3 regions of the Desulfovibrio mangrovi genome follow, and region 2 is predicted to be linked to each of the others. Evidence: predicted binding sites of a transcription regulator. Region 2 holds the regulator's gene; each other region holds the start of a gene.
What was found. The regulator sigma-54, encoded in region 2, starts transcription at its own class of promoters, with help from an activator protein. The targets are predictions, from matches to a motif close to CTGGCACGGNNNNTGCTT.
Positions count from the first base shown of each region.

Region 1 (3,279 bases), 2.0 Mb from region 2:
ATGTTCCGGCCTTGAGGCCCGCACCGGCAGCCAGCCGGAGCGGCGAGGGGTATTTCTTCTCTCCGCCCCCGCAGACAAACGCAAAACCGCCCACGGCATAAATTGCCGCAGGCGGTTTTTGAAAAAGGGATTTCCCGGCCCGTAAGCGCCAGCGTCAGGGCCGGAAAATCGTATGGGGAGGGGAGATTTTGCCGTCTATGGATTACAGGGCGCCGCTTGCCTTTTCGTAAAGCTGGCGGGCACCTTCGTTTTCCGGATCCTTCTTCAACAGAAGCTCGAGATGTTCCATGGCTTCCGCATTCTTGCCAAGCCAGATCAGGCAGCCAGCCAGCGAGAATCGCACGGCGTCCTTGTTGGGATCATGTTCAAGGCTGCTGATCAGCACGGGGACGATATCTGCCACGCAGTTCAGGGCGTAGCCTTCCTGAATCATCCCGCTCATGGCGATCATGTTGTCCGGATTGTGCTCCAATGCACGGACGAAAAATTCCAATGCTTCCTTGTTGTTGCCGCGATCCATATGGATCAGGCCCATACCGGCGAGCGCCTTGTCGTTACTCTCTATGGAGTCAGCCTTCTTGTACAGCACAAGGGCTTCGTCAAGTTTTCCGCGCTGCACGGCGATGGTGGCAAGACCCAGATAGGGGTCGGGGTGCACACCGTTGGAGTTGGCGGCCTTCTTGTAATACTCTTCCGCCTTGTCCAGCTCACCCATAAACAGGTAGCATTCGCCGAGTTCCTTGTTGATTTCGTAATCGAGATGGTTGCTCATGGTCCCCTCCATGTAGGACAAAGTTTCCCCTCGCGCCCCCGACCGGGCATCCGGTCGGATGAAATGCGAGCCGACGAACCAGGCAAATTTTATCCTTTCTGCCTTGAGAGACGCCGGTTGCGAAAACAAATGCAACACGTGTGCCAAAACTATCGCCAAAGAGTGTGTTCCACTCACGCCCATGCAATCATGCATGAAGGCGCGGCCATTTACATCAATATATAGGCACAACGCAAGAGCCGAGTTGCTTATCGGCTGACGAATCCAAGAACTGTACCTTTCAGGAATTATTTCTTTTCGGACTTTCCTGCCTCTTCCACCTTCCCCTGCCGACTCCCTGACACTGTGTGCTTGCGAAAGTGCGAGCAACGCCCCAAGCCTTCCTTTTTTAACTTTTTTATACATTAAAAACAAAGTGTTACAGCTATGGAACAGCTCTTGCTATTTAGTTTGCAGATCATACCGGACGGGCACCCGACAAGAACGCCCGATTTGTCGTAACTACGGAGGATACTTGCATGAAAAGCCTGTTCAGCTCGCATATGTCCATTACTGAAAAGGTTCTGGACATGCAGCTCAAGCGTCAGAATGTCGTCATGAGCAACCTGGCGAACCTGAAAACGCCCGGATACAAGGAGCGCACCCTCGAATTCGAAGAGGATCTGCAAAAGGCGCTCAATCTGGACGCACAGGGCAAGATGACCCGCACCTCCGGTTCGCACATGCCCGCGGTTTTCAACCCGGACAATTTCGGCCCCGAATGGGGCAAGGTCTTCAAGCCGCGCGTCGTTCACGGCGAAGACCAGGTCGACATCGACAAGGAAATGGCAAAAATGGCCAAGAACAATATGCGTTACAACGCGCTTGCCACTGTTTTGAAGGGTAACTTTGAAGGCCTGAACAAAATCATAACGGAAGGGCAGAAGTAATGGATTTCATGACAGCACTCGATATCGGCGCCTCTGCGCTCAGCGCGGAACGGACCCATATGAACATCATTTCCATGAACCTTGCCAACGCCAAGACCACCCGCACTCCGGAAGGCGGCCCCTACCGCCGCAAGACGGTGCTCATGGCGGCAACGGAAGTGGATCATCCGTTCAGCAAGCAGATGCAGTCCGCACTGGACAGGGAACTCCGCGGCGTCCGCGTCATGCACGTGGCGCAGGACAAGCGTCCGCTCAAGCAGGTGTACGAACCCGGCCACCCCGACGCCAACGCGGAAGGCTACGTCTTCTACCCCGACATCAACGTGGTGGAAGAAATGGCCCACCTCATGACCGTGCAGCGCGGTTATGAAGCCAACGTGTCCACCATGGACGCCGTGAAGGCCATGTACAACAAGGCACTTGAACTCGCCAAATAAGCGGGCTGAAGGAGACAGGCCATGAGCATTCAGAATATCGGCATGAAGGCGTACTCCAGCGCCATGCACAACTTCAGCAAGGCGCAGAAGGCCACCACCGGTGAATCCTTCACCTTGCCCAAGGCCCCCAAAACCTCGTTCGTGGAGACCGTGAAGGACTCTGTTCAGAAGACCAACGAGATGCAGGGCGAGAAGGAACGCCAGATCAAGTCATTCGCTTCCGGCGAAACCCAGAATGTGCATGAACTGATGATCACCCTGCAAAAGGCAAGTCTCGCCATGTCCATGACCAGCGCGGTGCGCAACAAGGTCATGGAGGCCTACAAGGAACTGAGCCGCACCAGCTTCTAACCTGCAATTCTGATCTCATGGCGGTTGGCGCCCTGAAACTGACACCACACGGAGTAGCCCATGTCCCTTCTGCTCAATGATGCCGTAGACAAGTCCAAAGCCTTCTGGGGCCAGATCAGCCTTTCCCAGCGCGTTTTCATCGGCGGTTTGGCTCTGGCCGTTATCGGCATATTCTTCGCCCTTATTTTCTGGATCAACCAGCCGGACTACAAGGTACTCTACTCCAACCTGAGCCTTGAGGATGCCAACCGCGTCGTCAAGCTGCTGGACGCCGACAAGGTCCCCTACCAGCTGCAGCACGACGGCACCACCATTCTTGTTCCCGCAGACCGCGTCTATGACCAGCGCATCCGTGTGGCCGGTGAAGGCAGCCTTGTGGGACAGGGCATCGGCTTTGAAATCTTTGACGAAGTGAAGGTCGGCCAAACCGAATTCGTGCAGAAGATCAACTACCAGCGCGCCCTGCAGGGCGAACTTTCCCGCACCATTTCGGAATTCCCCGATGTAGAAAGCGCCCGCATCCACCTTGTGGTGCCCCACCGCAGCCTGTTCATTGAAGAAGAGCAGAAGCCTTCCGCATCCGTCGTGCTGACGCTGGCCGAAGGCAAGAAGATGGACCAGAAGGACGTAATGGCCATCGTCAATCTTGTGACCATGGCTGTTGAAGGCATGGACAAGAGCCGCATCTCCGTAAACGACACCAAGGGCAACATTCTCTACTACCCCAGCGACGAAGAAACCCTGCAGGGGCTCAGCTCCTCGCAGATGGACAACAAGCTGACCCTGCAGC
Region 1 covers NZ_CP104208.1:2,969,284-2,972,562, reverse strand. Annotated here, with positions in the region: gene N1030_RS13400 (tetratricopeptide repeat protein) at 203-772, opposite strand; gene flgB (flagellar basal body rod protein FlgB) at 1,291-1,701, shown strand; gene flgC (flagellar basal body rod protein FlgC) at 1,701-2,138, shown strand; gene fliE (flagellar hook-basal body complex protein FliE) at 2,160-2,489, shown strand; gene fliF (flagellar basal-body MS-ring/collar protein FliF) at 2,550-3,279, shown strand, end outside.
Region 1: a site for sigma-54 is predicted at 1,199-1,216, ahead of flgB (flagellar basal body rod protein FlgB). Genes of this name have one in related genera too.

Region 2 (3,279 bases):
GCTGACAGTTCGTCAGAATCTGGAGCTCATTCTGGAGCATACCGATATGCCCAAATCCGTCCAGCGGAAGAGGGCGGATACATTGCTTGAAGAGTTCCGCATTACCCACATTGCAGACTCCATGGCCATGCATCTTTCCGGCGGTGAGCGTCGTCGTCTGGAAATAGCCCGTGCCCTGATCCGCAAGCCGCGCTTTATCCTGCTGGATGAACCCTTTGCCGGTATCGATCCTCTTGCTGTAGACGATATTCAGGCTATCATTCGGGGGTTGAGCAACCGGGGTATAGGTGTCCTTATTTCTGACCACAACGTGCGTGAAACGTTGAATATCTGTGACCGTGCATATCTTGTGTTCGAGGGGCAGATCATCCTCAACGGCACTCCTGCGCAGATAGTGAACGATCCCAAGGCCAGACGCGTCTATCTTGGTGAAGGATTCAGCCTGTAAGTTTTCCAGTTTTTTCTGACAACTCTCTAAAAAGTTTTGAGAAGAGATTTCTCTATGCCGCAAAAGCCCGATTTTCGGGCTTTTCTTTGTTGCATGGTTATTGCTTGTATGGCAAAAAGGAGCCAGGCATAGAGATTTTGGAATGCTTCTTGATAGGGGTGGATTTTACTCAACGCAGAACAGATCTTTCCTGTCGGTGAAAATCTGGCAGGGTAACGATTTCGGATGACAGCGCCTATGGCACTTGAACTACGTCAGCAACTGAAGCTCTCTCAGCAACTCGTAATGACGCCGCAATTGCAGCAGGCGATCAAGCTGTTGCAGTTGTCCCGTCTTGAGCTCATGGAGACCGTGCAGCAGGAGTTGCTGGAGAATCCGTTTCTCGAAGAAGCTTCCGAAGCCCTCACACCGGCGGATGCCACGGAAAAGCCTGAGCTGCGTTCCGAGACCGCCGAAGCCTATGACAAGGAACTCGCCTCCAATGCCGACTGGGAAGACTATCTGGGAGACTTTTCCAGTACGACCAGACAGGTTGCTTCCCGCGAGACCGAAATTCCCGAGGAAGGCACCTCCTTCGAGGCCCGCTTGTCTTCCCGCCCGTCTCTGGACGGCCATCTTTCCTGGCAGCTCACACTCTCCAATATAACCGAACGCCAGCACACCATAGGCGAGATCATTATCGGCAACATCGGTTCCAACGGCTATCTGCATGCCTCTCTTCAGGAAATGGCGGAGATGGCAGGGCCCGATGTCGAAACGGCGGAAGTGGAAGAGATGTTGCGCCGCATTCAGCGCTTCGATCCAGTCGGCGTTGCCGCACGCACGCCTCAGGAATGTCTGCTGGTGCAGATTGAAGTGCTGGGCTACGACCGCGACCCCGTACTGGTGGAAATCGTCCGGGATCACCTTGAGGATCTGGAGAAGCGCCGCTACAAGCCGCTGTGTCGCAAGTTCCGTATCAACATGGATGATCTTCGGGAGTATCTTGAACTCATCCAGACCCTTGATCCCATGCCGGGTGCCAGTTTCGGCAGCAGCGAACCTCAGTATGTGGCACCGGATGTATTCGTGCACAAATATGACGGAGAGTTCGTCATCATTCTCAACGAAGAAGGTCTGCCAAGTCTGCAACTTTCTGATATAGTTGATACTCTTCCTGTGGTGACAGGATCTGACAAGGATTATTTCCAGGAGAAGATGCGTTCTGCTTCATGGCTCATCAAGAGCCTGCATCAGCGCCAGCGCACGCTCTACAAGGTTATGGAGAGTATCGTAAAATATCAGCGCGGCTTCTTCGAGGAAGGTGTAACCGCACTCAAGCCTTTGATTCTCAAGGATATCGCTGACGATATCGGTATGCATGAATCCACGGTCAGCCGTATTACCACCAGTAAATACGTGGCGACCCCGCACGGAATTTTCGAGCTGAAGTTCTTCTTCAACAGCGCCATCGGTATGGATGATGGCAGCTCCGTAGGCTCTGAGAGCGTTAAGGCCCTCATTAAGCAGCTTATTGGCGACGAAAATCCCAAACGTCCGCTCAGCGATGAGCGCATCGGTGAAATTCTCAAAGAAAAATTGCAATTGAATATTGCCCGAAGAACCGTTGCGAAGTATCGTACAGCTATGGACATCCCTTCATCGTCCAAGCGGAAGTCCGCTTTTTAACGGAGGGAGCTTCCGGCAGCGCCGGGTCGGGTTGGAGGCAACCTCAAAGACGTGAGAGGCATAACTGCACAAAGTGCAGTATCTCGAACATTTAAGGAGGCATATATGAACATCGCATTCACATTCAAGAACTTCGAGCCTTCCGATCATCTGAAGAAGTATGCCCGCCGTCGTTTTGAAAAGCTTGGCAAGTTCCTGCAGCCGCACGGTAAGTCGGAAATGCAGGTGGGAATGAGCGTTGACAATTACCGTCACAGAATTGATGTGACGCTGGTTGCCGACAACCTGAACCTCTCTGCCAATGAGAAGTCTGAAGATATGTATGCAACGGTTGACCTGGTCTTTGACAAGCTCTCTTCCCAGGTGAAGAAGCATGTGGAGAAGGGCAAGGATCACCGTCGCGGTGCAGAGATGGCTCTGCGTGAAGACATCTTCAGCTATGCTGATACCGGTGCCGGTCGCGAACGTACCATTGTCGGTACTGACCGCTTTACCCCCAAGCCGATGGGGATTGACGAAGCCGCTCTGCAGCTCGACTCCCTGGACTATGAGTTCCTTGTGTTCCTGAATGCCGAGACGGAGCGCGTAAACGTCATCTACCGTCGTGAAAACGGAGACTTCGGTCTCATTGATCCGACCTTCTAGGATTCTGAAAAATGAAACTGGGTGATTACCTGGATAAAGAAATGATTCTGCCCGAGCTGACCGCCAGCACCAAAGAGGAGGTGCTGGCGGAGCTCGTTGCGGCCGTGGTCAAGGCAAACCCGAATCTGGACAGTGAGCGTGTTCTCGCTGTTCTCAAGGAACGGGAAAGCCTCGGAACCACAGGCATAGGCGATGGCATTGCCATCCCGCACGGCAAGCTCGACACTCTGGACAAGATTATCCTCGTTGCTGGCCGCAGTACTTCCGGCGTGGACTTTGAATCGCTGGATTTCAAGCTCTGCAATATCTTCTTTCTTGTCCTTGCTCCGGAACAGGTGGCCGGAGTACATCTGCGCATTCTGGCTCAGATTTCCCGCCTGCTGAAGGACAAGGAATTCAGAAACGCCATTATGTCTGCCTCCGGCGTTGATGAACTCTGGCAGCTTCTTGCCGACGCCTGAGGACGCCACGCATTATGGACTCTACTTCTCCGTCATTTCCCGTCCTTGTCGTCACCG
Region 2 covers NZ_CP104208.1:990,625-993,903, forward strand. Annotated here, with positions in the region: gene lptB (LPS export ABC transporter ATP-binding protein) at 1-448, shown strand, start outside; gene rpoN (RNA polymerase factor sigma-54) at 686-2,116, shown strand; gene hpf (ribosome hibernation-promoting factor, HPF/YfiA family) at 2,222-2,761, shown strand; gene N1030_RS04545 (PTS sugar transporter subunit IIA) at 2,773-3,222, shown strand; gene rapZ (RNase adapter RapZ) at 3,237-3,279, shown strand, end outside.

Region 3 (3,279 bases), 1.7 Mb from region 2:
CGAACAACGTTCTTGATGAAATCAGGAGCGTTGTCGTCCTTGGTGCAGCAGCATGCGGCGTCAGCCCAGGTGGCGGGGTACTTGACTTCGACGAGAGCGTCGACAGCCTTGTCCACTGCCTGGATGTTCATGTTGACGATCTTCTCGCCCTTCTTGCCGTAAGCCTTGTGGATGGACTTCTTCAGCAGTTCGATGGCCTTTTCGAAGGGCATTACGTTGGCGAGCTTGAAGAACGCGGTCTGCATGACCATGTTGATGCGGCCGCCAAGGCCCACTTCGCCGGCAATCTTAACGGCGTCGATGTTGTAGAACTTCAGGCCCTTCTTAGCGATGATACGCTTCATGGAAGCGGGCAGTTCCTTTTCCATGTCTTCAAGGGACCAGGGGGAGTTCAGCACGAAGGTGCCGCCATCCTTGATGCCTTCCAGAACTTCGTACTGGTTTACGTAAGCGGACTTGTGGCAGGCCACGTAGTCGGCGTTGTTAACCAGGTAGGTGGACTGGATGGGGGAGTTACCGAAACGCAGGTGGGATACAGTGAAGCCGCCGGACTTCTTGGAGTCGTAAGCGAAGTAACCCTGTGCGTACATGTCGGTGTTGTCACCGATGATCTTGATGGCTTCCTTGTTGGCGCCAACGGTACCGTCTGCGCCGAGGCCGAAGAACTTACACTGCACGGTGCCTGCGGGCACGGTGTCGAGCACGTTGCCGACTTCAAGGGAAGAACCGGAAACGTCGTCGATGATGCCGACGGTGAAGTGGTTCTTGGGACCGGCAACCTTCATGTTGTTGTACACGGCCAGAACGTCAGCGGGGGTGAATTCCTTGGAGCCCAGACCGTAGCGGCCGCCGATGATGGTGGGCATTTCGCCACGTTCCATGAAGGCGGTGCATACGTCGAGGTACAGGGGATCGCCCAGAGCGCCGGGTTCCTTGGTACGGTCGAGTACGGTGATGGTGGTTGCGGAGGCGGGCAGAACCTTCAGCAGATGCTCTGCGGAGAAGGGACGGTACAGACGAACCTTGATGAGGCCGACCTTTTCGCCCTTGGCGAGCAGGTAGTTGACCACTTCTTCAATGGTTTCGTTTGCGGAGCCCATACAAATAATGACGCGCTCGGCTTCCTCGTGACCTACGTATTCGAACAGACGATACTTACGGCCGGTGAGGTCGCCAACCTTCTTCATTGCAGCTTCTACGTAGCCGGGCACAGCATCGTAGAAGGGGTTGCAGGCTTCGCGGGCCTGGAAGTAGATGTCCGGGTTCTGGGCAGTACCACGGATATGGGGATGTTCGGGGTTCATGGCGTTCTGGCGGAACGCTTCAACCTTCTCCCAGTTAACCAGCTTTGCAATGTCTTCGTACTCGATGACTTCGATCTTCTGCAGTTCGTGAGAAGTACGGAAGCCGTCGAAGAAGTGACAGAAGGGGACGCTGGATTCAATGGCGGCAAGGTGGGCAACAAGCGCCATATCCATTGCTTCCTGAACAGAGTTGGATGCCAGGAAAGCAAAACCGGTCTGACGACAAGCCATCACGTCCTGGTGGTCACCGAAGATGGACAGTGCATGGGAAGCCAGAGCGCGTGCGGAAACGTGGAAAACGCCGGGAAGCAGTTCGCCGGCAATCTTGTACATGTTGGGAATCATGAGCAGCAGGCCCTGCGACGCAGTGAAGGTCGAGGTCAGGGCGCCTGCGGCGAGGGAGCCGTGTACGGCACCAGCGGCGCCGGCTTCAGACTGCAGCTGACGAACAGCAACGGTCTGACCCATGAGGTTTTTCTTTCCCTGCGCGGCCCAGTCATCGGCGGCTTCGCCCATGTTGGAGGAGGGAGTGATGGGATAGATGGCGGCGGTGTCGCTCAGTGCGTATGCGATGTACGCGGCGGCGGTGTTGCCGTCCATGGTCTTCATCGTCTTGGCCATTAGAATAACTCCTTTGTCTAACCTTGAAGCATGGTGTCATGCTGTCCCGGTTGCCATTTCCAGGCAGTGATCGTGTATGATCATCAGCATCGGGTGCGAGTTTTTTCCCCGTCTCGCCCCCAGCGGTTGGTTGGCTGTGAAACCGGATTTTGCCTTAACAAGAACTATGCCATTGTGCGCGATATAAAAATGGTTTGTTATTCCCCCGTGTTACCTCCTTTGCCAATAGAACGATCATTGGTGGGTCGTATGTGTTTGTCTGAAAAAAAAGACACCCTGCTTCTGGTAAGAGATAGTTGTCCCGAAAAACGGCTTTGCCTCAGGCCTAAACCGTGTGGGTGCTCAAACCGAGTCTGCTGAGAGTCTGAAAAAACAGACTTGTCACCGGTGAATGCTGTTTCATATAACAAAATGAGTGCACAAACAATAGCTAAACAAGCCCCGGTTGCCCAAGGCTGGCTGGCGTGCCGAATACTACACTATACTGCCCCAAAATTACAGGCTGATATTATTCTTTTTCAGCAGGGCATAGAAATGGGACCGTGAAAGGCCCGAAAGACGTACAATCTCCTGCACGTTCCCCTCTGTTTGCGCAATAATGGCCTCAATATACTTGCGTTCCATCAAATTCTTGAAGTCCTTCAACTCGGGAAGCGGGCCCTGAAGCAGGGTATCCGCGCAGGCCTCAATGTCCATTTTTTCAGACATGGCCGCTTCAGCTGCGTCACCCTGCAAGGCTCCTGCACGTATTGGGGCGGGAGTTTCCGGTTCTGAACGGTCACTCCGGGGCTGCACATCGGTGCGGCCGCCGCAAGGGGAACCGCCGCGGGCGAGGTTGGCTTTGGCAATCTTGATGCGCAGATCCTGCGGCAGATGCATGGCATAGAGCATGGACTCCATGCCCGAGGCCACAAAGGCGCGTTCCAGCACGTTGAACAATTCGCGCACGTTGCCGGGCCACTCGTAGTTTGAGAGCATGGTGAAGAAGTCGGACGAAAACCCCTTGTTGGGCACTCCGTACTGCTCGCACAGCCTGTTGACGTGGAACATGGCCAGCGGCTTTACGTCCTCGCAGCGCAGACGCAACGGGGGCAACTCTATGTGCATGGTCTTCAGGCGGAAAAGCAGGTCCTTTCGGAATTCGCCACGCTCCACCATTTCATCCAGATTCTTGTTGGTGGCCGAAATGAGGCGGAAATCACTTTTCACTTCCTGGGTACCGCCCACAGGGCGGAAGACGCGTTCCTGCAGGAAGCGGAGGAATGATTTCTGAATGGACAGCGGCATTTCCCCCACTTCGTCGAGGAACAGGGTGCCCTTGTCGGCCACTTTGACCAGCCCGTCCTGATCCTGC
Region 3 covers NZ_CP104208.1:3,257,504-3,260,782, forward strand. Annotated here, with positions in the region: gene nifJ (pyruvate:ferredoxin (flavodoxin) oxidoreductase) at 1-1,925, opposite strand, end outside; gene N1030_RS14600 (sigma-54-dependent transcriptional regulator) at 2,421-3,279, opposite strand, start outside.
Region 3: a site for sigma-54 is predicted at 2,081-2,098, ahead of nifJ (pyruvate:ferredoxin (flavodoxin) oxidoreductase). Genes of this name have one in related genera too.